DNA from 4 places in the Pandoraea sp. NPDC090278 genome. Region 3 is predicted to be linked to each of the others. Evidence: predicted binding sites of a transcription regulator. Region 3 holds the regulator's gene; each other region holds the start of a gene.
The links. Region 3 encodes sigma-54, which starts transcription at its own class of promoters, with help from an activator protein. Its sites were predicted from a motif close to TGGCANGNAANCTGCTTT; they were not measured.

Region 1 (7,664 bases), on a different contig from region 3:
GACAGATTGCCGCAGTTGCCGCTCCAGTCGACGAACTTCTGGTCGATGGAGACTTGCCCGAACAAGTAGTCCACATCGTGCCCGGGCCGCTCGCTCTTCGCGATGATGACCGTCTTGCTGGTGCTCGACGTCGCGCCGCCCATGCCGTCGATCTGCTTGCCGTATGGGTCCGGACTGCCGATCACGCGCATCAGCAACGCGTCGCGGGCCGCACCGGGTGTCTGCGCGGCGGCGGGCAGGTCCTGCAAGCGGAAGAACACGCCCTTGCTCGTGCCGCCACGCATGTACGTGGCGGGAATGCGAATTTGTGGCTGATGCGCCATCACATCTCTCCTCAGGCGGCTGCCTGCGACGATTCCAGAAAGTCCTGCGCGAAGCGCTGGAGCACCCCGCCCGCCTCATAGATCGAGACTTCTTCTGCAGTATCGAGACGGCACGTCACCGGCACCTCGACGCGCTCACCGTTCTTGCGATGGATGACCAGCGTCAAGTCGGCGCGCGGCGTGCGCTCGCCGATCACATCGAACGTCTCGCTGCCGTCGATGCCCAGCGTCTTGCGGTTCGTGCCCGGCTTGAATTCCAGCGGCAACACGCCCATACCGACGAGATTGGTGCGGTGAATGCGCTCGAAACCTTCGGCGACGATGGCTTCGGTGCCCGCCAGACGCACGCCCTTTGCCGCCCAGTCGCGCGACGACCCCTGACCGTAGTCGGCCCCGGCGATCACGATGAGCGGCTGCTTGCGCGCCATGTACGTCTCGATGGCCTCCCACATGCGCGTGACCTTGCCTTCCGGCTCGATGCGCGCGAGCGACCCCGCCTTGACCTGTCCGTCGACCACGACCATCTCGTTCTTGAGCGTCGGGTTGGCGAACGTAGCGCGCTGCGCCGTGAGGTGATCGCCGCGGTGCGTGGCGTACGAGTTGAAGTCCTCTTCCGGCAGGCCCATCTTCGCGAGGTATTCACCCGCTGCGCTGTCGGCCATGATGGCGTTCGACGGCGAGAGGTGGTCGGTCGTGATGTTGTCGCCCAGCACAGCCAGCGCGCGCATGCCTGCGAGCGTACGCTCACCGGCGAGCGCGCCCTCCCAGTACGGGGGACGTCGAATGTAGGTGCTCATCTCGCGCCAGTCGTACAGCGGCTCGGCCCGCTCGCCGTGATCCACCGAGGCGGCAAACATCGGCTCGTACACGCGGCGGAACTGCTCCGGTTTGACGCTGCTCGCAATGATGGTGTCGATCTCTTCGTCGCTCGGCCACAGGTCGGCGAGCCTGATCGGCTTTCCGTTGGCGTCGACACCGAGCACGTCCTTCTCGATATCGAAACGGATGGTCCCGGCAATCGCGTAAGCCACCACCAGCGGCGGCGAGGCGAGAAACGCCTGCTTCGCGTATGGGTGGATGCGGCCATCGAAGTTGCGGTTGCCCGAGAGGACAGCCGTCGCGTACAGGTCACGCTCGACAACTTCCTTCTGGATCACCGGATCGAGCGCACCCGACATGCCGTTGCACGACGTGCACGCGTAAGCGACCACGCCGAAGCCGAGCGCCTCCAGTTCCGGCAGCAGACCGGCCGCTTCCAGATACAGCGTGACGGCCTTCGAGCCCGGCGCGAGCGAACTCTTGACCCACGGCTTGCGCACCAGTCCTGCCCGGTTGGCATTACGCGCGAACAGACCCGCCGCGATCATGTTGCGCGGGTTGTTGGTGTTCGTGCAGCTCGTGATGGCAGCGATGATGACCGCGCCGTCGGGCATCAGCACCGGCTCGTTCTCCACCTTGCCGCTGATGCCGCGTGCGGCGAGTTCGCTCGTCGGCACACGCTTATGCGGGTTCGAAGGACCGGCGATGTTGCGCACCACGCTCGACAGATCGAACGTCAGCACGCGTTCGTACTCGGCCTTCGTCAGCGTGTCGGCCCACAGGCCGGTTTGCTTCGCATAGGTCTCCACCAGCGCGACGAGCACGTCGTCGCGGCCGGTGAGCTTGAGGTACTTGATGGTTTGCGCGTCGATGTAGAACATCGCCGCCGTCGCACCGAACTCCGGCGCCATGTTCGAGATGGTCGCGCGGTCGCCCAGCGTGAGGTTCGCAGCACCTTCGCCGTAGAACTCAAGATACGCGGACACGACCTTTTCCTTGCGCAGGAATTCGGTCAGCGCGAGCACGATGTCGGTCGCGGTAATGCCCGGCTGCGGCTTGCCCGTCAGTTCCACACCGACGATGTCCGGCAAGCGCATCCACGATGCGCGACCGAGCATTACGCTCTCCGCTTCCAGCCCGCCCACGCCAATGGCGATCACGCCCAGCGCATCGACCATCGGCGTGTGCGAATCGGTCCCCACGAGCGTGTCGGGATAGGCCACGCCGTCCGCCACCTGAATCACCGGGCTCATCCGTTCCAGGTTGATCTGGTGCAGGATGCCGTTGCCCGGCGGAATCACGTCGACGTTGCGAAACGCCTTCTTCGTCCAGTTGATGAAGTCGAAGCGGTCTTCGTTACGACGATCTTCGATGGCGCGGTTCTTCGCGAACGCATCGGGATCGAAGCCGCCGCATTCGACGGCTAGCGAGTGATCTACCACCAGTTGAGTCGGCACCACCGGGTTGACCAGCGCCGGGTCGCCGCCTTGCGCTGCAATGGCGTCGCGCAGTCCGGCGAGGTCGACGAGCGCCGTCTGACCGAGAATGTCGTGGCACACCACACGGGCGGGGAACCACGGGAAATCGAGGTCGCGACGTCGCTCGATCAGTTGCTTGAGCGAGTCGGTCAGTGCCGCCGGGTCGCAGCGGCGCACGAGGTTCTCGGCCAGCACGCGCGAGGTGTACGGCAGCGTGTCGTACGCGCCCGGGGCAATGGCCTCGACGGCAGCACGGGCGTCGAAGTAATCGAGCGACGTCCCGGGCAGGGATTTACGGTATTCGGTGTTCATCATGTGAGGAAGGTGTCGGCCCGGCCGGTGACAAGTTGGCGCGCACGGTGTGTGCGATGCGCGCTGCGAATAACGGAGCAGCGACAAAACTGCGACAGAACAACGACGCCCCGGCGTGGACGCGCAACGGCAGCAGGAATCCCGCTGCTGCCGTCCCCGCCGCTCGCCGAGGCGTTGGACAGACTTAACGCTTATCGATCGGCACGAACTGCTGATCTTCCGGACCGGTGTAGTTAGCGCTCGGACGAATGATCTTGTTGTCGATGCGCTGCTCGATGATGTGCGCACTCCAGCCCGACGTACGCGCGATCACGAACAACGGCGTGAACATCGCGGTCGGCACGCCCATCATGTGATAGCTCACGGCGCTGAACCAGTCGAGGTTCGGGAACATTTTCTTGACGTCCCACATCACCGATTCCAGACGCTCGGCAATGTCGTACATGGCCGTGTTCTGCTCGGCCTTCGACAACTCGTGGGCGACTTCCTTGATGACCTTGTTGCGCGGATCGCTCACGGTGTAGACCGGGTGACCGAAGCCGATGATCACTTCCTTGTTCTCGACACGCTGACGGATGTCGGCCTCAGCTTCGTCCGGCGAGTTGTAACGCTTCTGCACCTCGAACGCGACCTCGTTCGCACCACCGTGCTTCGGACCACGCAGCGCGCCGATGGCACCGGTAATCGCCGAGTGCATGTCCGACCCCGTGCCTGCAATCACGCGCGCAGTGAACGTCGACGCGTTGAATTCGTGCTCGGCGTACAGGATCAGCGACGTATGCATCGCGCGCACCCACTGGTCCGACGGCGTCTCGCCGTGCAGCAGATGCAGGAAGTGACCGCCGATACTGTCGTCGTCCGTTTCCACGTCGATACGCACGCCGTTCTGGCTGTAGTGATACCAGTACAGCAGCATCGAGCCGAGGCTGGCCATCAGACGGTCGGCGATGTCGCGTGCGCCCGGAATGTTGTGATCGTCCTTCTCCGGCAGCACGGTGCCGAGCACCGACACGCCGGTGCGCATCACGTCCATCGGGTGAGCGGCGGCAGGCACGGCTTCGAGGGCGTCCTTCACGGCAGCGGGCAGACCGCGCAGCGCCTTGAGCTTGGTCTTGTAGCCACGCAGTTCCGCCACGTTCGGCAGCTTGCCGTAGACCAGCAGATACGCGATTTCTTCGAATTCCGAGGTCTGGGCCAGATCCAGAATGTCGTAGCCGCGATAGTGCAGATCGTTGCCCGAACGGCCCACGGTACACAGTGCCGTGTTGCCTGCGGTCACACCCGACAGGGCGACGGATTTCTTCGGCTTGAAGCCGGTGGCAGTCGTCTCGCTCATGCTCTTTCCTCCAGGATCAGGGGTTCGTTATTTCTGTTGGGCGAACAGGGCGTCGAGCTTCTGTTCGTATGCGTGGTAGCCGATGCTCTCATAGAGCTCGGCGCGCGTTTGCATCGTGTCGAGCACGGCCTTTTGCGTGCCGTCGCGACGAATCGTGTGATAGACGTTCTCCGCCGCCTTGTTCATCGCGCGGAACGCCGAGAGCGGGTACAGCACCAGACCGACCTGCGCGCTCTTGAGTTCTTCCACAGTGAACAGCGGCGTCGAGCCGAACTCGGTGATGTTCGCGAGCACGGGCACCTTCACGGCATCCGAGAACTGGCGGTACATCGGCAGTTCCGTCATGGCTTCCGGGAAGATCATGTCGGCGCCCGCTTCGACGCACGCGCATGCGCGGTCGATGGCCGCCTGAAGGCCTTCGACGGCCAGTGCATCGGTGCGCGCCATGATGACGAAGTTTTCATCGGTGCGCGCGTCGACGGCCGCCTTGATACGGTCGACCATCTCCTGCTGCGTCACGATGGCCTTGCCGGGACGATGGCCGCAGCGCTTCGCGCCGACCTGGTCTTCAATATGCATCGCACCCGCGCCGAACTTGATCAGCGACTGCACCGTGCGCGCAATGTTGAAGGCCGAAGGACCGAAGCCCGTGTCGACGTCCACCAGCAGCGGCAGATCGCACACGTCGGTGATGCGGCGCACGTCGGTGAGCACGTCGTCGAGCGTCGAGATGCCCAGATCGGGCAAGCCGAGCGAACCGGCAGCAACGCCGCCGCCCGACAGATAGATCGCCTTGAAACCAGCCGCCTTGGCGAGCAGGGCGTGGTTGGCATTGATAGCACCGACAACCTGCAACGGTTGCTCGGTCTTGACGGCCTCGCGGAAGGCGGCGCCGGCCGAACGAATGGTTTGCGTCACTTGAATCCCTCGGTCGTGTCTTGCGCGCCGGATGAACGGAATGCCACCGGATCGCATGTGGGTTGAGTAGCAGGCTTCTGAATAGCAATGGCCGTGCCAGCAGGTCGTGCGTGCGCGCATCGACAATCGCTTCGCTGCGCTAACGCATTCATTTATCGACGGAAATTCTTCGCCTGCGTGACGTTTACGTCAAGGTAAATGTCACTTGAAGGCGAACATGGCGGTCGCATAATGTTTCATTTTGAAACGCAAAATGAAACACATCGTCGCAACATGCTACGATTCGGCTCAGATCCTCCTGCCGCCTACCGCCATGCCGAATTCGATACCCACCGAGATGCCGTCCCGCCTGCCCGCGACCGCCGCAGGCGTGGCGCGAGCGCCCACGGTCCCCGCGATGCGAAAGCCGGTGATCTGGGCCGTCGGCATCAGCAAGCTTGGTGAGCTGTATCGCGATATCGTGCCGGACTACGCCGCGCAGGCCGACGTCCACATCGTCGACAAGGGATACGAAGCCGTGATCGAAGCGCTGGAGCGCTTGCCCGCCGGGAGCGTCGACGGCATCGTCGCGGCCGGATCGAACGGCGATTTCCTACGAGAGCGCCTTGCGTTGCCCGTGGTGCTGGTCAAAGTCACCGGCTCGGACGTCATGCACGCGCTGGCACGCGCACGACGCGCCCTGCCCGCATCGTCCCCCGACTCGCGCATCGCGCTCGTCTCCTACGCACGCCCCGCCGCCGAGTTCGAGCGCTTCAAGAGCGCCTTTCATCTCGACATCGCTCAGCACACTTATGTCGATGCGCAAAACGCCGAAGACCTCGTGCACCGGTTGCGCGACGACGGCATGGCGGTCATCGTCGGGCCGGGTCTCGTCACGCAACTGACCGAGCGCGCTGGGCTCACGGGCATCTTTCTCTACTCGCAGGATTCGGTGCGCGCCGCGTTCGACACGGCACTGGAAGTGGCGCGTCTCGGGCGCATCGAAGCGCAACGGCGCGAGCGTCTCGATACGGTGTTGCGGCATTTGCACGAAGGCGTGGCCGCCGTCGATCTGAACGGACGCATCGAAGCGATCAACGCGTCGATGGCCGGGATTCTCGGCGTCACAGCGGTGGACGCCGTCGGGCGAACGCTCGACACCATCGCGCCCGCACTCGACATCGCCCGCACGCTTGAGAGCGCGAGCGCCGAGCTCGAAGCGATCGTCTCGATGGCGGGCAAGACGTGGGTGATTAACCGCATTCCCCTGCTGGATCAGGGCACGCTCACGGGTGCGCTCGTGACGTGTCAGGACTCGCAGTCGTTCGCCCGCGTGGATCGTTCGTTGCGTTCGCGCCATCGTCCCCGGCATCTCGTGGCACGCTACCGGCTCGACGATCTGATCGGCGACTCGGCGGCGATGACGCAAGTCCGCGCACTCGCACGCCGCTATGCGCAGACCGATTCGACGGTGCTCGTGCATGGCGAGAGCGGCACGGGCAAGGAACTGCTCGCTCAAGGGATTCACAACGCGAGCCGCCGCCGCGACTATCCGTTCGTCGCCATCAACTGCGCCGCGTTTCCGGAGACGCTGCTCGAGAGCGAATTGTTCGGGTATGAAGACGGCGCGTTCTCCGGCGCGCGACGCGGCGGCAAGGCGGGTCTGTTCGAGACGGCACACAACGGCACGATCTTTCTCGATGAAATCGGCGAGATGCCGATGCCGCTGCAAACCCGGCTGCTACGTGTGTTGCAGGAGCGCGAAGTCCTGCGCCTTGGCGCGAACGAACCGGTGCCGTGCGACGTGCGCGTGGTCGCCGCCACGCACCGCGATCTTCGTCAGCAAGTCGCGGCCGGACTGTTTCGCGAAGACCTTTACTACCGTCTGAATATTCTGCGCATGGTGCTGCCCCCGCTGCGCGAACGCATGGACGACCTGCCGCGCCTCACGCCACTGTTCCTCGAGCGCGCGCTGGCCCGGGCGGGCGCGCGCATGAGCGTCGATGCCTTGCAGGCGTCACTATTGCCGCTGCTGGCGAGCTATCGCTGGCCGGGGAACGTTCGGGAGCTGGAGAATTTGCTGGAGCGCATCGCGGTCGTCTGCGCCGATGTGGTCGATGCTCGCGAGATCAGCCGTGCGCGACTGGTCGAGATTGCCCCGGAGCTTGGCACGACGCCGCCACCGCCCGCGTTCGACGTTTCAAAAACGAACGGTGGCCGGATAAACGGAACAACGGGAACGACGAGCGTTGCAGCCGTCGAAGCGCCCGACGCCCCAATGACCGGACGCGAGCGCCGTGCCGCCGAGGAGCTGGCACGCATCCACTCGACGCTGGCTGCCTGCGGCGGCGACCGCAATGCCGCGTGCGAAGCACTCGGCATCAGCCGTTCGACGCTCTGGAGAAAACTCCGCGCCGAGTAATGGACATCGGTAAAACACCCGGCGCGAATACCTCAATGCTGGTGACGAATACGGTCCCACATCTCGTGCCAGTCCAG
Region 2 (7,664 bases), on a different contig from region 3:
CGCTTGAGCTGTCCGATGCCATGTTCGGCGCTGATGCTGCCACCGAAGCGTGCGACTTCATCGAGCACTTCGGCCGTGATCGCTTCACCGTGCTTTGCCATGAAATCCGCCGCCTCGCCTGCCGGGCGCGACAGGTTGTAGTGCAGGTTGCCGTCGCCAAAGTGGCCGAAGATGAACGGACGCACCTGCGGACAAACACGTCGCACGCGCGCTTCGGCGCTCATCATGAATTCCGGAATCGATTCGATGGGCAACGAGACGTCGTGCTTCAGATGCGGGCCGTCGGCACGTTGCGCCTCGGAGATTTCTTCACGCAGCTTCCACATCTCTTCGACCTGGCCCAGCGTGGACGACACCACGGCGTCGGCACACAGATCGCGCTCGATAGCGGCTTCGATCACCCGTTCGAGCAGTGCCCCGAGGGCTTGTTCGTCCGCCGTATCGGCCAACTCCACCAGCACATAGCCCGGGTGACGCTCGCCAAACGGGGCGCGCACGCCCGGCACATGCGCCATCACCAGATCCACGCACTCGCCGGTGAAGAACTCGAACGCCTGCATGCGTGGGCCACATTCGGCGAACAGCAACTCATAGAGTTCGAGCGCCTGACGCGGCGACGTGACAGCGGCGATGACCACCTGCCGTACCGGCGTGGGCGCGTACAAACGCAGCGCCGCCGCCGTAATCACGCCGAGCGTGCCTTCCGAGCCGATGAGCAACTGCTTGAGGTCGTAACCGGTGTTGTCCTTGCGCAGCGTGCGAAGGCCGTGAAGGATCTCGCCGTTCGGCAACACGGCTTCCACACCGAGCACCAGATCGCGCGTCATGCCGTAGCGCACCACGTTCACGCCACCGGCGTTCGTCGCGAGATTACCGCCCAGTTGGCACGACCCTTCGGCCGCTAGGCTCAGCGGGAGCAGACGATTCGCGTCGCGCGCCGTGCGTTGCAGGTCTTCGAGAATGCACCCCGCTTCGGCCACGAGGGTATTGGCGATGGTGTCGAGACTGCGAACCGCGTTCATGCGGTCGAGGCTCAGCACCACGTTCTGCTCGGACTTATCGGGCGTCGCGCCGCCGCACAGCCCGGTGTTACCGCCGCGCGGCACGACCGGGGTGCCCGTGCTCTGGCACAGCGTGAGAATTTTGGCGACGTCCTGCGTCGAGCGCGGGCGCACGACGGCCTGCGCGTGCCCGCGATACATGCCACGCCAGTCGGCGAGCCAGGGCGCGACGTCCTCAGTCGAAGTGAAAACGCTCTCGGCGCCGACGGCGTCGATGAGACGTTGAGCAAAAGCGGTGATGGTCATAAGGTCACGCGTCGGGGGTTACGGTGTGAGGGGATGGCATCTGACGATGGCTCGGCCGCTCGCAGATCAATGGCGCTTCGGCGCAACCGCGCCGGTAATGATGTCGCGCCCGGGAAGCGTCAGGCCAAGACGCCCCGAAGCACGCAGCAGATGTGAGAGCGACGCCTCACGCGCGCGCATCGGATCGCGCGCCTTGATGGCGTCGAACACAGCAACGTGTTCCTGATGCACCTGCGCCGCGAGGCCTTCGTGACGCAACGTATTCGTGCGCGCGGCCTGCACGACCTGCCGAATTTGCAGATTCAGGTACTGCAACAGGTCGGCGTAATAGCGGTTGTGAGTCGCTCGGGCGATGGCCGCATGAAAAGCGGTATCGAACTCGACGCCGTTCTCCGGGTGATACAGATGCGTTTCGAGTTTGCCGAGAATCGTTTCGAGCTGACGAATATCCTCGTCGGTATGCCGAACGGCAGCGAGCGCGGCGGCCGTGCTCTCCAGATCCAGACGCAATTCGTAGACGCTCGCGAGATCGGCCGCGTCTTGACCGACAGGCACCTGAAAGCCGCTCTGCGGCGTGCGCGCCTTCACGGTCACGCCTGCGCCCTGACGGCTGTCGATCAGACCCTGTGCACGCAGACGCTCCGTCACTTCGCGGATCACCGCAGGACTCACGCCATACGATTCGGAGAGTTGCTTGCCGGTCGGCAGCCGGGTGCCGACGGGATAGACGCCCTGCCGGATCGCTTCCTGTAATTGCTGCGCGACCTGCTCGGTCAGGGTTCTGGGCTTGGTAGTCATCCGTTCCTGTCGTCTGATGCTTTTCTGGTTTGCATGTTATCTGAAAACTTTTATTGCCTCATATCGCGTTAACCCTAGTCATCTCACTAAAAAGAAAAAGCGGTGGTGGAGGCTGGCTCCATCACCGCTTTATCGGTTGCGCACCGATTGGATCGGACGCAGAACCGCTCCTGTCTTAGAAGCCGATCAGCGCTTCCGTCACATGGCCGACGTTCGGCGGCGCGGCGAAGCAATCGCTCACGAGCGCGCGCCACTGCTGGAAGGCATCCGAATTGCGGAAGTGGACGGTGTGGTCTTCGAGCGTTTCCCAGGTCACGACGAGGCTGTAATGCGTCGGTTGCTCGATGGACTTGAGCAGACGCATGCCGTGGCAGCCTTTCGATCCCTTGAACAGCGGCGCGGCCTTGGCGACACCTTGTTCGAACTCGGCTTCCTTGCCGGGCTTCACTTCGATCTGGGCGATTTCAAAAATCATGGGGTTCCTCAGAGATGGGTCCGTGGTTTTGCTGATGGATTCTATACCGCGTGCCGGTGACACGCATCGCGTGTGACATCCCCTCGCCTTTCACCGCTTTTCCATACTTCGCCATGTCCACCATGCCCGCATGCACGAAGAACGCCCGCAGCGTCGGCTTACGGCACCACGACCGTGCACCCCGAAGCACCGAATCTCACATCACCAGATAAAACTCGCATACATATCAATGCACTAGCGATTTCTGGCATCGCTCTTGCATATCTTCGTTTCTTCTCACACTTGCACCAAAAGAGCACATTCATGCCCAATTCCAATACACCCGGCGACGTGTTGTTCCTGCTGCTCGGCGCGATCCTGGTGCTTGCCATGCACGCCGGTTTCGCGTTTCTCGAGCTTGGCACTGTCCGCAAGAAGAATCAGGTCAACGCACTGGTCAAGATCCTCACAGACTTCGCCGTCTCCGGACTCGCGTATTTCTTCATCGGTTATCCGCTCGCCTATGGCGTCGACTTCTGGTCGAGCGCCACGGTGCTGTCCGAGCACAACGGCTACGCGCTGATCAAGTTCTTCTTTCTGCTGACGTTCGCGGCCGCGATTCCCGCCATCGTGTCGGGCGGCATTGCCGAGCGCGCCAAGTTTCATCCGCAGTCGGTGGCCACGTTCTTCCTCGTTGGCGTGATCTACCCGTTCTTCGAAGGCATTGCGTGGAACGGGCATCTCGGCGTTCAGGACTGGCTCACGCAAACGCTCGGCGCACCTTTCCACGACTTCGCGGGTTCGGTGGTCGTGCATGCGGTGGGGGGATGGATTGGTCTTGCGGCGGTGTTGCATCTCGGCGCGCGCCGCGGGCGCTACAACGGTCAGGGTCAGGTCGCCGCGCATCCGCCGTCGTCGATTCCGTTCCTCGCCCTGGGCGCATGGATTCTGATCGTCGGCTGGTTCGGCTTTAACGTGATGAGCGCCCAGCGCGTTGGTGGCATTTCGGGGCTGGTCGCCGTGAACTCGCTCATGGCGATGGTCGGCGGCACGCTGGTCGCCATGTGGGTGGGACGCGACGACCCCGGCTTCATCCATAACGGGCCGCTTGCGGGACTCGTTGCAGTATGTGCAGGGTCGGACGTCATGCACCCGCTCGGCGCGCTGGTCGTGGGCGCAGTCGCAGGCGGTCTGTTCGTGTGGCTGTTCACGGTGACGCAGAACCGTCTGCGCATCGACGACGTGCTTGGCGTGTGGCCGCTGCACGGCGTGTGCGGCATCTGGGGTGGGCTGGCGGCTGGCATCTTCGGACAGAAGGCGCTCGGCGGACTGGGCGGTGTGAGCTTCGTCTCGCAGATGGTCGGCACGGTGATGGGTGTCGCGATCGCCTTCGCCGGGGGCTACCTCGTGTATGGGGTCATCAAACGCGTCTCAGGATTGCGGCTCGACGACGAACAGGAGTACTACGGCGCCGACCTCTCGATCCACAAGATCACGGCCACGCCGGAGCGGGAAACGAATTGGTAAGTGGCCAAACCTGAACGACTGCACCATCAAACGTGCGCTGTGACGCGATTCATGCCAGTCACAGCGCACCGTTTGCAGGCTGCTTGAATCAGAAGTCCACTGAGGCAGACAGGTAGACCGTTCGCGGCGCGCCGAGCGAGATCGTTCCATACGACGCCACGCCGGACCAGTAGCGGCGATCGAACACGTTGCTTACACCCGCTCTGAACGTTGTGCTTTTGCCGACAATCTGTGTCTTGTACCGGACGCCAAGATCCGCCGTCACCCACGACGGCACCGACTGCGTGTTGGCCTGATTCACGTACTCACTCGCCGTGTACGTCAGGGCACTGGTGAGCGTCAGGCCGGGCACCCAACGCACGTCCCACTCGACACCCGCGTTGGCCATCCACTGCGGCACGCCCACGGGACGATTGCCCACCGTGGCGGGGTTCGGTGCTTTGGTGAGTTGCGCGTTCAACCAGGTCAATCCGCCGATAAGACGCACGCCCGTGAGCGGTTCACCCGCCATCGTCAGCTCAACACCGCGATTGCGCTGTTCGCCATTGACGCTGAAGAGCGTCCCGTTCAGCGAGCCGCTGGGCTTCGTAATTTCAAAGGCCGCCAACGTCGCGATAACGCCGCCGGTGGAGACTTTGACCCCAACCTCCTTCTGCTTGGTCTTGTACGGCGCGAACACTTCGCCAGCATTGCTTGCGGTCGTCGGTGCGACATCGCCCTTACTCAGCCCTTCGATGTAGTTCGCGTAGAGCGACACGCTATTCGTCGCTTTGAACAGCACGCCCGCGAGCGGGGTCACCGCGCTCTTGTCGTAAGCGCTAGACACCGCGCCGGAGGTTGCGTTGTAGTTGTTCGAGCGGATCTGCTGCCCGCGCACGCCGAGCGTGACCTGCAGCCTGTCGTCGAAGACACCGACCGTGTCGGCGAGCGCAATCCCGGAGAGCGTCGAAGTCGACGCGAGCGGCACGCGTGTCGGTGCACCGATAAACTGCTCGGGCCGGTCCACCGGTGAGTAGATGTTCGAGAACACCGTCGTCCCCGAATTCGCACCGGAGGCGACACGGTCACTGTAGTAGTTGGCTTGCGCGCTCAGCGCGTGAGAGATCGAGCCGGTACGGAATTTCGCTCTGACGCCCGCATCCACCGTCGCACGATTGACCTGGAACTTCCAGTTCTGCGGCACCGCTGAAGTGTTTCCCAGGCTGTCCAGAATCGTCGGCGTCTGATCAGACAGACGTGAAACGTCGGACTTTGCCGTGCCCGCATCGGCGAACACCGTCACGTTGTCGGTGAGGTCGTATTCCGCATGCCCGAGCACCGATAAGTCGTTCGACTTCCACCAGCCCCATTTCTGCGTGACGTTTCGCGCACCGTCCGGCGCCGACGGGACCGGTACGCCCGACGCGACGAGAAAGGGTCGCGTCGGTGCATCAACCCACTGGTATTGCTCGATGACGTCGAGCGAGGCCCGCAGACGCGTCCCGGTGTAGTCCAGCGACAACGCGCCGACTTCGGCCCGCGATGACTGATTGTCGAGCGCAGTCGGGCCCTGACGATGCAACCCGTTAAAGCGAATGCCCCACTGACGCTCGTCGCCGAAGCGACGGCTCACGTCCACGGCAACGCCTGCCTGCCCCTTCGTCGCGTAATCCAGCGTGACGCGCGTCAAATCCTTGGATAGCGCGCGCTTCGGCACGATATTGACGACACCGCCCACGCCACTGTTCGGGGACATCCCATACAACAAGGCAGCGGGGCCACGCAGCACTTCGACACGCTCGATATATTCCGTGAAGAGGTGATAGTTGGGAGCGATGCCGTACACGCCGTCAAACGCGACTTCGGAGAGATTGCCTTCGTTGATCGGGAAGCCGCGAATGAAGAAGGAATCCGTCACGCCGCCAATCTGGCCGGTAAATCGTGCGGAAGGGTCCGCGTTCAACACCTCCGCCAGCGTGACAGCCTGCTGATTCTCCAGTCGTTCGGACGTGTAGTTCGTGACAGAGAACGGCGTCTCCATCACACCCTTATCCCCCAGCAAACCGACTCGCCCGCCTCGCGCCACCTGACCGCCCGGGGCCGGTGCCGTCTCGCCCAATGCCGACGCACTCACGGTCGTGGGTGCCAGATGTCCCTCGACACGCGCCTCGACGCCCTCGCCTCGCGGACTGTCGACCGCGTCTTTTTCCCCTGACGTCTGCGCCAGCGCGGCACAGGAGAACAGGGTCGTCATCAACAGAATCGTTGCCTGGGAAATGCGTCGCGGAACGGCAGGAACAGGACGACGTCGGAAATTCGCTTCGGTGTGCTTCATTTGATGAGACGTACCACACAGGGCTAAAGATAGTTAAAGGGCGTGCATGAGACCGCGCTGCCCATCCGGACAACACGAAGTCCCGCTGGAATCGGGGAAACAGGATCGTCACCTTGCCGTGAATTCGCGAGATGACGTGACGGAACGCTCATGCATCCGGTCGATGCACGTGGTCTGAGAGGGAAGCGAAGCGAGATCGGCCTGGCGGTTAGGCCCTCCGCCGGAGGGCTACACGCTCTTTCGCTGGAGCGCGATGTTAGCCCCATCGCGGAGCGTGATCAACGTGCATCGCCCATCCAAATCACGGACGCGCGCCGATATGTCGCCTATTAGCAAATCACTTAAAAAGTTGTTGCATTCATCAGGTAACCGAAATATATTGCGAATAATTCTCATTACTTTTTCGCCTGCATCGATGTTCGTTGGCAAGGCGCGACAAGGACATCGTGGCATCGAGCGAGGCAGAACTCCGCCAGCAAGTGGCGGGGTTATATGTTGATCACTACAGTTGGTTAACGGGCTGGATACGTCGCAAACTCGGCGACGCCAGCATCGCCTCCGATTTGGCGCAGGATGCTTTCGTCAGCATCATTCACACCGGAACTGTTGCAGGAATACGTGAGCCTCGTCCGTTTCTGGCGACGGTCGCTCGACGTTTGCTGTCCCACTACTATCGTCGCGAAGCACTCGAAACCAGCTATCTCGAACTCCTTGCCGAACTTCCGCAAGAGCATGTGCCACCACCGGAAGTGCGCCTGATCGCGTTGCAGACGTTATCGGCGATCGATCGCGCACTGGACGGCCTTCCCGCCAAAGTCAAAGAAGCCTTCCTGCTGGCGCATCTGCTCGATCTCAAGTATTCCGAAATCGCAGAACGTCTGAATGTCTCCTCCAGCTCCGTCAAACAGTATTTGCTGCGCGCGAACCGGCAGTGCGTGCTGACGCTTCTGGACTAAGGAGCATCGATCGACATGCCCGGCCAGAAGGATGCCCGCTTCAGTCAAATGACGCCGCCCGCCGCAGTTTCATCCGTCCCCTCGCCCTCTCGTTCCGCGCTCGATCAGGCCGTGGAATGGTTCACCGTGCTCAAGTCCGGCGACGCAGGAGAACGTGACCATGCGCAATGGAGTGCATGGCTTCGTGCGTCGAACGACCATCGGAGCGCATGGGCCAAGGTGGAGTCGGTGTTCGGCCAGATTCGCTCGCTCGACACCGAGCGGGCCTATCGGACGCTGACACCTTATTCGCCCTATGCCGCCCATGT
Region 3 (7,664 bases):
CGTCAGGCTCGTCGGGCGTAAGCGCCCGGCGTAAAACTTAGGCTGCCGGAGCGTTCGACAGGCACGACTTCATGAATGCCTTGCGATCGTCGCCCTTCTTGCCGCTGGCTTGCGTGTTGCAGGTCTTCATCTTTTCCTGCTGCGTCTGCTTGGCGGCCGGTGCGGCGCCACCTGCGGACAGACACTGCTTCATGAAGGCCTTGCGGTCGTCACCCGTCTTGCCGGTCGCTTGCGAGTTGCAAGCCTTCATCTTGTCTTGTTGGGAGTTGGTCGCCTTGGGGGCAGATGCCGGGGCGGCGGCCGTTTGAGCGAACACGGGCGATGCGAGCAGCGGGGATACCAGAAGCAGTGCAGCGAGTGCTTTTTTCATGATCGTCTCTCCAAAAGGTCGTGACGCACGGGCACGGGGATGAACCGCGTTGCGATTACAACATGTTAGAAAACGCGCCGCAATCGCGCGGCGTTGACAGAAAAACGCAAAAGTAGCGGTATACCCGGAAGGTTTCGGCGGATTCGGCGATTTCGGGCCGACGATGCGCGAATTGACGACGCTCAGAGCAATTTGCCCTGCATGCCGTCCGGGTCCTGCATGGCCTGGCGCTGACGCTCCATGAAGTCCTTGAGCGTATCGATCCCGCGCAGTTGCAGAATCGTGTTGCGCACGGCCGCTTCGACCAACACGGCGAGGTTTCGCCCGGCGGCCACTTGCAGAATCACCTTGTTGATCGGCAGGCCCAGCACGTCCACCGTCTGCGCTTCGAGCGGCAGACGCTGGAATTCGCCATCGGGACGGCGCACCAGCTGCACGATCAGCTTGAGCTTCATCTTCCGGCGCACCGCCGTTTCACCGAAGATGGTCTTGATGTCGAGCAGACCGAGACCGCGCACTTCCAACAGGTTTTGCAGCAGCGGCGGGCAGCGGCCTTCGACGAAATCCGGCCCGAGACGCACGAAATCGACCGCATCGTCGGCCACCAGGCCGTGTCCACGGCTGATCAGTTCCAGACCGAGTTCGCTCTTGCCGAGACCGGAGTCGCCGGTGAGCAGCACGCCCATGCCCAGAATGTCGATGAAAACGCCGTGCATCGTGCAACGCGGTGCGAAAACACGAGAAATGTACAGACGCAGGCTGTCGATGACGGAGGCCGTCGACAGCGGCGTGGTGAACAGCGGGGTGGAGGAGCGTGTACAGCGGAGCACCAGATCGGGCGGCGCTTCGAGGCCGTCTGCCACCACGAGGAACGGCGGTTCCAGCGCGATGACTTCGCCCATGTGACGCTTGCGGTTTTCGTCCGTGAGACGCTGGTAGTAGCGCAGCTCGGCTTCGCCGAGCACCTGAATCCGGTTCGGGTGGATGAGGTTCAAGTGGCCCACGAGGTCAGCGCTGGAGGTGGCCGTGGCCACGCTCTCCGGCGTGAAGCCGCGCTCCCAACCTTCATGGCCCGTGAGCCACGACAGACGCAACGTCGCGGCGTTGTCGTCGAAAATGCTTTGCGCGTTGATGCCGGTCAGTTCCACCGCGTCGCCTCGTTCGGTTGGGTGTGGGAGCTACGGAATTCGTGTGTGTTCGCGGCGATTCGTACCGGTGCGCAGACGACTCGGGACGACTCAGGGCTTCCAGTTCGTCAGCGCGGTATGGACATCCTTGGCGCTGGGCGCGTTGATCAGGATACTGCGCATCTCCGGGTCCGAGAGCAACTGGGCAATTTCGGACAGGATTTCGAGGTGCTGCTGCGTCGCCTGCTCGGGCACCAGCAACACGAACAGGAGGGAGACGGGCTGACCGTCGGGCGCTTCGAACGGAATGGCCTCTTCCAGGCGGATGAACGCGGCGGCCGGGACCTTCAGGCCCTTGATGCGTCCATGCGGAATCGCCACGCCTTCGCCAAGCCCCGTCGAGCCGAGACGCTCGCGGGCGAACAGATTGTCGGTCACCACAGCGCGCGAAAGCCCGGCGTTGTTCTCGAAGAGGAGGCCGACCTGTTCGAACAGGCGCTTCTTGCTGGTAACGGACAGTCCAAGCAGGATGTTGGACTCGAGTATGAGTTTGGCTAAACGGTTCATCTTGTAATGCGGGCGAACGCTTAGTCGCCCTCCAACCCCCGATTGACCTCGCATTATAGACCACTCGCCGCCGCGCTCGCGGCAAGTCACGGAAGTGGGACGAACCATACAAAAGGGGCCGTTCAACGGCCCCGCGGTGGGTGATGCCAGACTTACAACAGACGGATATGCGCTCGGGTGGTTCCTTGCGGGTTTTCGTCGGTATCAGCCAGTGCGATTACCACGCCTGAACGATGCTATTGCAGCGGTTCCGCCTCAGGAGGAAGTTCGTGGTGCTTGATGGCCTCGCGACCGTGATCCTGAACCTTATCCTTGTACTGCACTACCTTGCGGTCGAGCATGTCGATCAGCTTGTCGATGGCGGTGTACATATTCTCGTCACACTTCTCGACGAAAATTTCTTTGCCCTTGAGAAACACCGTGACGCTCGCGATCTGGCGTCCGCTCTTCTCCTTGGTTTTGTCGACAGAGAGGATCACCTCGGCGCCAATTAGCTGGTCGAAATGCCTCAACACTCGATCGAGCTTGTTGACGACAAATTCGCGCAGCGAAGGCGTGAGTTCGAGATGGTGTCCACTGATCTTCAGATTCATAGCTGCTCTCCTTGCTGAAATGCCGAAGTGCAGGCCGCGTCAACGTTGACGCTGGCTAGCGAGGGTGCGAGCCATTGACGTGACGCAATGTCGCACTGCGGCGTTATGCCCCAGCGGCCAACATGGCGCACCAGGACTGTCCTACAAAGATTTGCGCAAGTTCACTGCGGGGATTCGCATGGCCTCGCGGTACTTCGCGACAGTGCGCCGCGCCACCACAAAACCTTGCTCTGCCAGCAGTTCCGCGATACGGCTATCGGAAAGGGGGCTCTGCGGGTCTTCTGCTCCTATGAGTTGCTTGATGAGTGCGCGGATAGCGGTCGATGACGCAGCGCCTCCGGCTTCCGTTGCCACGTGTGATCCGAAGAAGTACTTAAGCTCAAAGGTTCCAAATGGAGTGAGCATGTACTTACTCGTTGTCACCCGTGAAATCGTGGATTCATGTAAACCCAGCGTATCAGCAATCTCGCGTAAAACCAAGGGCCGCATGCCGATTTCGCCATGCGTGAAGAAGTTCTTTTGACGCTCGACAATCGCCTGCGCGACCCGCAGGATCGTGTCGAAGCGTTGCTGAATGTTCTTGATCAGCCAGCGCGCTTCCTGCAACTGCTGTTGGAGGTTGCCGGTTCCCGGATCGTTCCGGTTATTTCGGAGAATGCGCGCATACATCTCGTTGATGCGCAGACGCGGCATCACTTCCGGATTCAGCTCCGCCGTCCAGCCGCTCCCCTGCTTGCGTACCAGCACGTCCGGCACGACGTAGTCGGCCTGAGGCGCACCGTACGCTGCACCCGGGAAGGGGTCCAGCGAGCGAATCAGCTGATGCGCGGCGCGCAGGCCGTCTTCGCCGACACCCAGCAGGCGACGCAGACGCGTGTAATCGCGCGCGGCCAGCAGTTCCAGGTGATCGGTGACGATGCGCAGCGAGAGGGTACGTACGCCGCTTGCGGGCAGTCGCTGGAGCTGCAGACGCAGGCATTCGGCCGGGCTCCGGGCACCCACGCCCGCCGGGTCGAAGCTTTGCAGCAGCGCCAGCGCCGCGTTGATCTCTTCCGTTTCGAGCGCCAGCTCTTCGGGCATTTCAGCCTGAATCTCGTCGAGCAGGCTGCCGAGGTAGCCGTCCTCGTCCAGCGATTCGATCAGGAACTCCACCAGCGCGCGGTCGCGCGGCGCAGCCTTGGTCAGGCGCAACTGGGCCAGCAGATGTTCGCGGAGATTGGGATGGTCGACGTGCAACTGAGGACGCGCATTGTCGTCGTCGTCCGATGCGCTGCCGGAGCGGGCGAAGTCGTTCAGGCTCCAGTCGCTGCCGTTATCCGACGCGTTGTCGTCGAAGCGGGCCTCGCCGTCGAGTTCACGCGCTTCGTCGTGACCGTTGGCGGCTTCGGGGCCGTTGTCGTTCGAACTGCTCGACGACGAACTCCGCTCGTTGCGCAGCGACCCGTCCGTGCCTACACGTACCGAACCGGCGAGCCAATCGTCCTCGCGTTCGAGCATCGGGTTCTGGGTGAGGGCGTGCTCGACTTCCTGCTGAAGTTCGAGCGTCGACAGTTGCAACAACCGGATCGATTGCTGCAACTGGGGCGTGAGGGTCAGGTGCTGAGAGGTGCGGAGTTGAAGAGTCGGTTTCATAGCGGTCTCGCCTTCATTGTAGAGGCTTTGTCACGCCAACGGAACCGTCCCTGACTCCTATCGGAGGCAGGGTTTACATGCGAAAAATCTGCTTTACATCCGGAAATTTTCGCCCAGATAGACGCGGCGGACGCTTTCGTCGGCAACGATCTGGTCAGGCGTGCCGGCGGCGAGCACCGAGCCTTCGCTGATGATGTATGCGTGATCGCAGATACCCAGCGTCTCGCGCACGTTGTGGTCGGTAATCAGGACACCGATGCCTCGGTCCTTGAGAAAGCGCACGATTCGCTGAATTTCCAGCACAGCGATCGGGTCGACGCCCGCGAATGGTTCGTCGAGCAAAATAAAACGCGGCTGTGTGGCCAGAGCGCGCGCGATTTCCACGCGACGACGCTCGCCGCCCGAGAGCGACATCGCCGGATTCTCGCGCAGATGGCCGACCTGAAGCTCGTCGAGCAGGGCTTCAATGCGGCGTTCGATTTCGTCGCGCTTGAGGGGCTTGCCCTGCGCATCGACCTGCAATTCGAGCACGGCGCGAATGTTGTCTTCGACCGTGAGCTTGCGGAACACCGAGGCTTCCTGCGGCAGATACGAGACACCCATGCGGGCGCGTTCGTGGATCGGCAGTTCGCTGATGAGGTTGCCGTCGAGCTGGATTTCACCATCGTCGGCAGGCACCAGTCCCACGATCATGTAGAACGACGTTGTCTTGCCCGCGCCGTTCGGGCCGAGCAGACCCACGACCTCGCCGCTCTTCACGTCGAGCGACACGTCCTTGACGACGGTACGCGCGCCGTACTGCTTCTTGAGCGAGCGCACGACGAGCGCGCTGGGCTTGCCCACCGGGCCGGCGCCCGGGTTGATGGTCGAGGCGTTGCTATTGGCAGAATTACTCACGCGGATTCCCGATGTTCTTGGAAGGCGACAGCGGCGGCAGGTCGCCCTTGGGCGCGGCGACCGGCTTGCTGGCAGCGCCCGGCGCCGGCGCCTGTGCGCCCGTGGCGTTGCGCGGTGCGAGCGTGGCGCGCACGCGGCCGTTCGGATTGTTGGGGTTGACCTGATCGGCGCCGCTGTTGGCGGTGTAGACCTCATTGTAGGTGTCGTACGTGATCACGCTGCCGTGAATCTCGTCGAGCACCTTGGTGCCACCGGCCAGACGCTTGAGCGTGGCCTGCGTGGTGAGCGTGGCGACTTCGGTCTTGCCGTTGTAATAGATGGTTTGGCCCCAGCCGTCGATGTACTCGTCCATGCCGTCGCGCTTCTGACGCATGTAGGCGAGCGGGCCGCCCGGCTTGTAGTAAGCCGTGGCGTACTGATAGCCCTCCGGATCCTGAGTCACTTCGACGCGATCGGCCTTCAGGAGAATCGTCCCCTTGGTCATCGTCACGTTGCCGGTGAAGATGTTGACCTGCTTGAGGTCGTCATAGCTCATGTGATCCGACTCGATATTGAGCGGCTTGTCGCGGTCGGCGCGTTCCGCGTGAGCCAGCGGTGCGGCCAGTGCGCCAAGGACGGCGAAGGCGGCGGCCAGCGCGCGAAGCGCACGCAGCGATACAGAGGCGGGTCGCAGTGAAAGGCGATCGGTCATGGGGTTTTGGGGCCCTGTGGAGTCTGAGATGGCGCGCGTGGAGCGGTGGGCGCTGCGGACTGGCCGGACGGCGGCGGGCGCTTGGCGCCCAGTTCCGCCGGCTGGATCGTGCCGTGAACATTGCCGAGCAATTGTACGGCGCGCGAGATGTTATTGAAAATCATGCCGTCGCCATACATCACGGACGACCCGCGGAACAGCTGCACCGGCTGCTCGGTGCGCACGATGTCTTCGTTCACCAGCACCTGGAAGTGCTGGGACAGCGCACGCATTTCGGGGTCGCGCGGCCCCGGCTGACGCACCACGACCGCGTCGTCGTACAGATCGACGATCGACATATCTGCGTTGAGCGTGCCGCGCTTGCTCGTGGCGGTCACTTCGGGCTGATCCGGCGTGAAGGCGCGCACGGCCGGCATCGTCATGGCCGTGGTCTGGTCGTCTTCGAAGTGCGTCATGTGGACGGCGTTGACGCGGTACTGCGTCACGCCGTTGGGCGCGAGCATGGAAATCACCATGTCGTCGGCGTAGTAATCGGCGATGTGCTGCTTCACGTACGGCGCGCGGTCGGCGTCAGACGGCAGCGTGCGCTGCACGAGCCAGTACGTGCCAGCCGCAAGGCTTGCCAGGACGGCGATCGCGATCAGCGAAGCGGGCGAGACGCGTTGGATGGCCATGAGTGGATCGACTCTCCCGGCGCGTCAGGCGATGGCTTCGGCGAGCAGGGCGTCGTAACGCCCCTGCGCGCGCAAGATGAAGTCGCACAACTCGCGTGCGGCCCCTTCGCCGCCGCGCGTACTCGCGATCCAGTGACAGCGTGTCTTCACTTCGACATGCGCATTGGCCGGGCAGGCGGCGAAGCCCACGCGCGTGAGCACGGGCAGGTCGGGCCAGTCGTCGCCGATATGTCCGCAGACGTCGGCCGTCACGCCCACTTTGGCACACAGGTCTTCAAACGCGGTGCGCTTGTCGTGCACGCCCTGATAGACGTGTGCGACACGCAGATCCGCCGCGCGCTTGGCGACGATATCCGACTGGCGTCCCGTGATGATGGCGGTGACGATGCCCGCTTCACCGAGCAGCTTCAGTCCGTGGCCGTCGAGCGAATCGAAGGTCTTGATGACTTCGCCGGCCGGGCCGTAGCGCAGGCCGCCGTCGGTCAGCACGCCGTCGACGTCGAACACCATGACGCGCAGACGCGCCGCGCGAAGCGTGGCGGCCGCTGCGTCGAAGGGGACGATGCCGGAGGCGTTGGGGGGATTCGTTTGACTCGGATGACTCATTGGCAGACGGCTCTGGGCAGACAACTCACACGACCTTGGCGGCGAACAGGTCGTGGACGTTCAGCGCGCCGACCAGGCGACCGTTTTCCGTCACGAGCAACTGCATGATGCCGAAACGTTCCATCAGTTCGGCGGCTTCTGCGGCGAGCTTGTCCGGATCGATGGTGCGCGGATCGGCCTTCATCACGTCGGCCAGCTTCAGCGAGGTGAAATCGAGTGTACGCTTGAACAAACGACGCAAGTCGCCGTCCGTAAAGATACCGACGACGCGATCGTCGGCATCCACGATGGCGGTCATGCCGAGACCCTTGGCGGTCATCTCGATCAGGGCGTCGGAGAGATTGGCGTCGGAGCGCACGCGCGGCACGGCGTCGCCGGTACGCATGACATCGCGCACGAAGGTCAGCAGTCGGCGGCCCAGTGCACCACCCGGATGCGAGCGGGCGAAGTCTTCTGCGCCGAAGCCGCGTGCGTCGAGCAGCGTGACGGCGAGCGCGTCGCCGAGGG
Region 4 (7,664 bases), on a different contig from region 3:
GTAGTAGACGTTCTCGTCGTCGAGCGACGCGAAGCGCGTCACGCGCAAACTATCTTCTTCGTAGACGAGCAGATCCAGCGGCAACCCGACGGAGACGTTCGAGCGCAGCGTGGAGTCCATTGAGATGAGGGCACATTTCGCGCCGTCGTCGAGCGACGTCGCGGGCGTGACCAGTCGGTCGATGATGGGCTTGCCATATTTCGACTCGCCGATCTGGAAGTACGGATTGACGGACGACGCCTCGATGAAATTACCTGCCGAGTACAACTGGAACAGACGGCTGCGCGCACCGGCGATTTGCCCGCCCAGCAGGAAGCTGCAATTGAAGTCGACGCCGAACGCTTCGAGCGACTTAGCGTCGCGCGTGTAGACGTCGCGAATGGCCTGCCCGACGACGCGCGCTACGTCGCTCATGGTCTTGGCGGTCCACAGCGTTTCGGTGTCGCGCGCCTCGACCAGTTGCTGGCGCACTGCCTGCGTCAACGCGAGATTCCCCGCCGAGAGCAGCACGATGACGCGTTCGCCCGGACGCTCGAAGACGAGCATCTTGCGGAATGTGCTCACATGGTCGACGCCCGCGTTGGTACGGGTGTCGGAAAGAAAGACCAGCCCGGCATCGAGCTTCATGGCCACGCAATACGTCATGTCGTTCCTGTCTTGCCGTGCAAGGCGCACTGCCTCGCTACGTTGAAAACTATTGTTGTTGATCGAGCGGTGTCGTATCGACACTGACCGATACGTGCAACTTCTCGGTCGCACCGCCGCTGCGCATCCCTCTGACGGGCGCTGCAGATTCGTAATCGCGTCCCACCGCCAGACGGCAGTAGTTGCCGCTGGCGAAGCAGGCATGCGTGACGTCGATACTGACCCACCCTGCCCCCTCCACCCACACGTCGACCCAGGCATGGCTGGCCGCGTGTGGCACGTCGCCCGGATCGATGTACCCGCTGACGTAGCGCGCTGGCACGCCACGCGCGCGGCAGACGGCCAGCATGAGGTGTGCGTGGTCCTGACAGACGCCGCGTCCCAGCGCGAGTGCCTGTGCGGCGGTGCTGGTCACGGCGGTGATCCCCGACTCGTAATCGACCTGCTCGCAAATGGCCGCCGCCAGCGCCAGCAACTCTCCCGGCGTGGCAACCCCGGCGTCGCCCGCCAGCGCGTCGATGCCGTCGCTGCGTCCCGTCAGGGGCGTAGGGCTGGCGAAGCATAACACTGGTACGGCATGGCTCGTTTCGCCCAGCCTGCCGTCGATGAGCGGTGTCGTTTCGACCTCGCCTTCGGCCAGCAGATGGATCTCATCGTGCGGTTGATGCAGCACGAGCGTATGCATGTCGTTGCCAAAGGCGTCACGCGCGGGCGTGAGCTTGCCCGGGGCGCTCAGTCGCCATTGCACGATGCGCTGCACTTCCGACGCACTCGGCGTGAGCCGAAGCTGCTGGATGGTGTAACGCACCGGCGTGTCGTAGCGGTAGGTCGTTTCGTGGCGGATGGTCAGGCGCATGGCATCAGGCGGCGAGCGGGATCAGGAAGGTCTGACTGATCTTGTTGCCGAGCACGGAAACTCGCTCGAGGAATTCGGTCAGCACGGGGTGCAAGCCTTGCTGTCGAATTTGCTGGATGTCGGTGTATTTGAGTTCGGACTGAAGTTTGCCCGCATAGCGTTCGACGTCGCCGGACTGGGCGTTGGAGAGCGTGGCGAGGTTCTCACACACGCCCGTGAGCGACGCGAGCAACGAGCGCGGCATGTGTGCGTTGAGCATCAGCAACTCGACCACACGCTCGGGTGTGATGACGTCGCGGTAGACCTTCCGGTAGATCTCGAAGCCGGAGACACTGCGCAGCACAGCGGACCAGTAGTAAAAGTCGGTCGGATGCGACGCATCGGGGCCCGCCTTGTCGGCACGCACGGCTTCGTGGAAACGGACGTCGAGAATGCGGGCGGTGTTGTCGGCGCGCTCAAGGAACAGGCCGAGCCGGGTGAAGTAGAACGCGTCGTCCTGAAACAAGGTGCCGAAGCTCACGCCTCGTGAGAGGTGCGAGCGCACTTTGACCCATTCGAAGAGGTGCGCGGGGTCGCGCTCCAGCAGATCGAGGATGCGCGGGAAATCCAGCCACGTGCTGTTGACGGTCTCCCATAGCTCGGTGGTCAATGTGCCGCGCACGGCGCGGGCGTTCTCCCGCGCGGCAGCTAGACAGCACGCGATGCTCGACGGATTCTCTGGGTCGCGCACGACGAAGTCGAGCACGTTGGCGCGCGTCGCGCGCCCATGTTTGCGATTGAACGCTGGCTCCAGCTCGGAGATGCGTAAGGTAGCGCGCCAGCCCGCTTCGTTGTCGATGCCGCCAGCGAGGACCTGCGTCATATCGGTGTCGTCTTCGTCGTCGATAGCATCCTGCGGGAGCAGGAGGTTTTGCAAATTGACGTCGAGCAGGCGAGCAGTGTTTTCGGCCCGCTCCATATAGCGGGCCATCCAGAACAAGTGGTCGGCGGTACGGCTGAGCATGATCTCTTCCCGATGATTTCGCTTACTTTTCCAATACCCAGGTGTCCTTCGTCCCCCCGCCCTGCGAGGAGTTGACGACCAGCGAACCCTCTGTGAGCGCCACACGTGTCAGGCCGCCCGGCACCATGGTCACGCCCTTGCCCGAGGACAACACGAACGGTCGCAAGTCGATGTGTCGCGGCGCGATACCGGCTTCTACGAACGTCGGGCATGCCGAGAGCGCCAACGTGGGTTGCGCGATGTAGCCGTCGGGTTTCGCGATAAGCCGCTGGCGGAAGGCTTCGATTTCGGCCTTGGTGGACGCCGGACCGACGAGCATGCCGTAGCCGCCCGCCCCATGCACCTCTTTGACGACTAGCTCGCCGAGGTTGTCGAGGGTGTACGCAAGGTCGTCGGGCCGACGGCACTGGTAGGTCGGCACGTTGTTCAGGATCGGCTTCTCTCCGAGGTAGAACTCGATCATGTCGGGGACGAACGGGTAGATGGATTTGTCGTCGGCCACGCCCGTACCGATGGCGTTGGCCAGCGTCACGCGTCCCGCACGATAGACGCTCAGCAACCCCGGCACGCCCAGCGTCGAGTCGGCACGGAAGGCCAAAGGATCAAGAAAGTCGTCGTCAATGCGACGATAGATAACGTCGACACGCTTGGGACCGTTGGTCGTGCGCATGTAGACGAGGTTGTCCTCAACGAACAGATCCTGTCCTTCGACCAGCTCGATCCCCATCTGCTGCGCCAGGAACGCGTGCTCGAAGTAAGCGGAGTTGTAGATGCCGGGCGTCATGACGACGACGGTTGGGTCATCCACGCCGATCGGTGCTACGGCTCGCAGACTGTCGAGCAATAAGTCCGGGTAATGCTCCACCGGTGCAATACGATTTCGCGCGAACAACTCCGGGAACAACCGCATCATCATCTTGCGATTCTCCAGCATGTACGACACGCCGGATGGCACCCGTAAGTTGTCTTCCAAGACGTAGAAGACACCGTCGTCCCCCGTCCCCGCTCTGACGACATCGACGCCCGCTATGTGCGAGTAGATATTGCCAGGAACGTCCACGCCCTGCATCTCCGGACGGTACTGTGCATTCTTCAACACCTGATCGGCCGGGATAACGCCCGCACGCAGGATGTTCTGGTCGTGATAAACGTCGTGGATGAACTTGTTGAGCGCCTCGACTCGCTGACGCAAACCCGTCTGCAAGGTCTGCCACTCATGCGCAGGAATGATCCGAGGGATCAGATCGAACGGAATCAGACGCTCCGTACCCGCCTCATTCCCATACACAGCAAAGGTGATCCCGACGCGCCGGAACGCCAGATCGGCCTCGGCTCGCTTATGGTGCAAGACATCGTCTGTCTGACATTTCAACCAGTCGTCAAACCGACGGTAGTGCGAACGCGTCGCACCCGTGATGCTCGCCATCTCGTTATAGCTCTCGACCATACGCTTCTCCGCAGATTGCTGTGTCGAGATCGAGCAATATCCATGCCCGAGCTGTTTTTCCGCCCTTTTTCTACCCTTTCCCCACCCTCTTCTAACCTTTTCCCCCTTTCCGCACGCTTTCGGTGCGCCCGCCCTCCTGCTCCACCCCCTACGCACCACATCGGTGTTTCGAAGTATAGGAGTTGGGTTTCGTCTCAGACTGTTGTGTTTACCCCCGGCCCCTAAAACCTCCCCCCTAACGGACCGGGGCCCCTTTCCGCCGCTCAGACATAAACCCAACTCGCTGCAGAAAGGGGCCCCGGTCCGTCTCCCTCATCGCACCCAGTGCCTCAACCGACACCGTCCGCTTCCCGCTTCCTATCTCGAAGCCACCGGTCCCGTCGACACCGCTCTACTCCAGCCCCATCGCGACGCCACACCCGCCCCGCACGTGCTCCGCAACTGCTGCGGGACGGCCGTGCCGTCGCCCACACGTTTTCAGTCCCTCTGCCCGCCTAACCGCTTTCCTCTGCGCCTCACTTCGCTTTCTCCCGCCCAATAAAAAACGCCGAGCAACGCCCGGCGTCTCTTGTTACCGCTTTCTTCTCTCTACTCACGCAGCTTTCTGCGCTCCCTGCACCGCATCCAACGCCGCCTGCGTCAGCAAATACACGCCCGGCAAATCCTGCTCGTCACAGTTGTGCCCGTCCCCACCACGATCCACCACCACGAAGTCGCTCACCTCATCCAACGCCAACAACGGGTGATGCCAAACGCCCTTCGCATAGTTCACACCCTGCCATCCATCCGAGACGAACGCACGCATCTTGCTCACGTCCAACTCGCCCGCCGGAGCCACAACCACCAGGTACGGCGTGGTCTTCAACGGGATGAACGCCTGACTGCCCAACGGATGACGCTCCAACATCTTCACTTCATACGGCAACTGTCTCGGCTGACCACGGAAGACGTTCACCAACGTGCGTCCGCCCTCCGGGCCCAGATCCACCGTCGCCAAATCATGGAAACGCTCGGTCGTCCCGCCGTTGATCGCGAAATGCTTCGCACCCTCCAACTCGATCACATCGCCAAACGGCGCAAACGCCTCTCGCGTCAACCGCTGGATCTTCAACGTCGGTCCCACCATGTCACGCTCCTTGTTCTCTCTGTTCGTTTCGCTCTGCTACTGCTAATCGATTACGCCTTCTTGTCGCTCAACCTTCCCCACAGACGCAGACGCGAGACGCCACCGTCCGGAATGATGTTGAAACGGATGTGCGTGATCGCCCCCAATTTCTGCACCTGCTCTTCGAAGTAGAACTGCTTGTCCATCGCCAACTTCTGCTCCGGCAACAACACCGGCCAGAACATCGATTGCGTAATCAGCGACTGTTCTGTGCCGCCCGTCACGTACGCGGCCTGGATGGAGCAGCGGTCCGGGAAGTTGCCCTTGAAGTGCGCGGTATCCACTTCGATCTTGCCAATCTCACCCGGCTGCGCCAACGCAATAATCGCCCAGTCATTACCCGGCTCACGACGACGGCGCGTTTCCCACCCATCGCCCATGTTCACGCCACGGCCCGGCATCAACAAGTTCGACGCCAAGCCGAAGTGCTGGTTGTTTGCCGCCACGACATAACCACCGTTTTCCATCGCGATCAGATCGATCAGCTCATCGCGCGAACGGCCCGCCCAGTCGCTCTGCGGCAACCCATACAAGCGCAGACGCGCCAGACCACCGTCCGGGTACAGGTTCACGCGCACGTGCGTCGCTGCGCGCTGCTGTGTGATGGCATGGTAGTGGTGCGAGTTGCCCTGCAACGTGGTCGACGGCAGCAGTTCGAACCATTCGGCCGACTCGTTCGGTGCGCCGTCCGGGCTGTAGCAACCCTCAAGCGACGCTGCAGGCGGGAAGTTGCCCGTGAAGTGGCTCGTGTCCAGATCGACGCCGAACAACACGCCCGGGCGCGCCAGCTTGACGATGCACCAGTCATAGCCGTTCACGCGCTTGCGACGTGTCTCCCACCCATCCATCCACTTGCCGTTCTCGTCGTACTTGCCCGGGATGAACACAGCCGGTTCTGGATTGAGCATGCGCTCTTTGGCCGCGAAGAATTCGTCGGTCGCGACGAGCGCTTCGGCACCCAGACGCGGGTCAGCCAGATTCACATAACGGCGCACGAAGTCCGGTGCGTTCGGGTCTTGCGGGACGAGGGCCATGCCAACTCCTTGATGCTCGGTAATGTCTGAAACTTGAGATATGACGGTGTCGTACGCTCAGTCGCGCACGAGGTCTTGCAGCCGGAAACCGGCGATACGGAAAATCTGGCGCAGGCATTCTTCGATTTCGTCCGCGCGGCTATTCTCCAGTCGCGTCGCGAAGTTCTCGATGATGCTGCTGCGGGTATGGCCACGCACGGCCAGAATGTACGGGAAGCCGAATTTGACTTTGTAAGCGTCGTTCAGCTCTGTCAGTCGCGCAAACTCTTCCGCACTGCACTGATCCAGTCCGGCACCTGCCTGCTCACGCGTCGATTCGGCAGTCAGTTCGCCACGCACGGCCGCTTTGCCAGCCAGCTCCGGGTGGGCACGGATGAGGTCGAGCTGCGGCGTCTCACCCGCATCGATCACGGCCTGGCACATGGCGTCATGCAGTGCATTGACGGTCGCGAACGGGCGATCTTCCCATGCCGCTTCGGCCACCCACGGGGAATGCTCGAAAATGCCGTCGAGCGCGGCAATGAACTCGGCGCGCGGGAGCGCCGACAGCTCGGCAACAGTACGTTGGGTCATAGGCAACGGGGCGTTCATTAACTGCTCTCCTGGAGAACAAAGGTGGCGCCCCGCCGCACGCTTCGCGCAGCCCGATGACGCCTGTCGGATTCGAATTCAATGTCGGGCGTCACGTCCCACCGGACATGACCACCCCATCAACGACCTGAGATGCGATTCAATCGCCTGCTCACGCCGCCACGAACGGATGGCGCTCTTGCCAATGGCGCGCCACGTCGATACGACGGCATACCCACACGCGATCGTGCTTTTCGATGTGATCGAGGAATCGCTGCAACGCCGCGAAACGGCCCGGGCGGCCCAGCAACCGGCAGTGCATACCGATCGACAGCATCTTCGGCGCTTCATCGCCCTCGGCGTACAAGACGTCGAACGCGTCGCGCAGGTAATGGAAGAAGTGGTCCGCCGTGTTGAAGCCTTGCGGTGCTGCAAAGCGCATGTCGTTGGTGTCGAGCGTGTACGGCACCACAAGGTGCGGCTTGACGTCGCCACTGCTGGTCTGCACCTGCGTCCAGAACGGCAGGTCGTCGCCATAGTTGTCGGAGTCGTACACGAAACCACCCTGCTCGACGACAAGACGGCGGGTGTTCGGACTGTCGCGGCCGGTATACCAACCCAGCGGCGCGCTGCCCGTCATCTCCTTGAAGATGTCGATGGCGATGCGCATGTGCTCACGCTCGGTCGCCTCGTCCATGTTCTGATAGTGAATCCAGCGCCAGCCGTGACACGCAATCTCGTGCCCAAGCGCCTGGAATGCAGCCGTCACTTCCGGATGACGCTGCATGGCCATCGCCACACCAAACACGGTCAGCGGCAAACCACGACGCTCGAACTCGCGCAAGATGCGCCATACGCCCGCGCGCGAACCGTACTCATAGATGGATTCCATGCTCATGTGACGGGCCTCGTAGGCGGCCGCGCCAATGATCTCGGACAGGAAC

Region 1: a site for sigma-54 is predicted at 5,268-5,285, ahead of prpB (methylisocitrate lyase). Genes of this name have one in related genera too.
Region 2: a site for sigma-54 is predicted at 2,826-2,843, ahead of ACIQWO_RS00095 (ammonium transporter). Genes of this name have one in related genera too.
Region 4: a site for sigma-54 is predicted at 3,982-3,999, ahead of ACIQWO_RS03860 (circularly permuted type 2 ATP-grasp protein). Genes of this name have one in related genera too.

Annotation. Positions count from the first base shown of each region.
Region 1 is NZ_JBIVYJ010000003.1:585,975-593,638, reverse strand. Features, by position in the region: gene prpF (2-methylaconitate cis-trans isomerase PrpF) at 1-323, opposite strand, end outside; gene acnD (Fe/S-dependent 2-methylisocitrate dehydratase AcnD) at 335-2,935, opposite strand; gene prpC (2-methylcitrate synthase) at 3,117-4,268, opposite strand; gene prpB (methylisocitrate lyase) at 4,296-5,186, opposite strand; gene prpR (propionate catabolism operon regulatory protein PrpR) at 5,584-7,587, shown strand; gene ACIQWO_RS14920 (hypothetical protein) at 7,620-7,664, opposite strand, start outside.
Region 2 is NZ_JBIVYJ010000001.1:34,105-41,768, reverse strand. Features, by position in the region: gene ACIQWO_RS00110 (FAD-binding oxidoreductase) at 1-1,307, opposite strand, end outside; gene ACIQWO_RS00105 (FadR/GntR family transcriptional regulator) at 1,374-2,105, opposite strand; gene ACIQWO_RS00100 (antibiotic biosynthesis monooxygenase family protein) at 2,281-2,580, opposite strand; gene ACIQWO_RS00095 (ammonium transporter) at 2,884-4,086, shown strand; gene ACIQWO_RS00090 (TonB-dependent receptor) at 4,175-6,319, opposite strand; gene ACIQWO_RS00085 (sigma-70 family RNA polymerase sigma factor) at 6,847-7,356, shown strand; gene ACIQWO_RS00080 (FecR domain-containing protein) at 7,372-7,664, shown strand, end outside.
Region 3 is NZ_JBIVYJ010000004.1:69,855-77,518, forward strand. Features, by position in the region: gene ACIQWO_RS15470 (PsiF family protein) at 38-370, opposite strand; gene hprK (HPr(Ser) kinase/phosphatase) at 553-1,518, opposite strand; gene ptsN (PTS IIA-like nitrogen regulatory protein PtsN) at 1,609-2,064, opposite strand; gene hpf (ribosome hibernation-promoting factor, HPF/YfiA family) at 2,301-2,657, opposite strand; gene ACIQWO_RS15490 (RNA polymerase factor sigma-54) at 2,799-4,289, opposite strand; gene lptB (LPS export ABC transporter ATP-binding protein) at 4,383-5,153, opposite strand; gene lptA (lipopolysaccharide transport periplasmic protein LptA) at 5,179-5,877, opposite strand; gene lptC (LPS export ABC transporter periplasmic protein LptC) at 5,874-6,551, opposite strand; gene ACIQWO_RS15510 (HAD family hydrolase) at 6,576-7,061, opposite strand; gene ACIQWO_RS15515 (SIS domain-containing protein) at 7,183-7,664, opposite strand, start outside.
Region 4 is NZ_JBIVYJ010000001.1:873,764-881,427, reverse strand. Features, by position in the region: gene ACIQWO_RS03875 (peptidase) at 1-645, opposite strand, end outside; gene ACIQWO_RS03870 (transglutaminase domain-containing protein) at 695-1,501, opposite strand; gene ACIQWO_RS03865 (alpha-E domain-containing protein) at 1,506-2,504, opposite strand; gene ACIQWO_RS03860 (circularly permuted type 2 ATP-grasp protein) at 2,527-3,951, opposite strand; gene ACIQWO_RS03855 (ureidoglycolate lyase) at 4,544-5,077, opposite strand; gene alc (allantoicase) at 5,128-6,150, opposite strand; gene uraD (2-oxo-4-hydroxy-4-carboxy-5-ureidoimidazoline decarboxylase) at 6,208-6,723, opposite strand; gene puuE (allantoinase PuuE) at 6,893-7,664, opposite strand, start outside.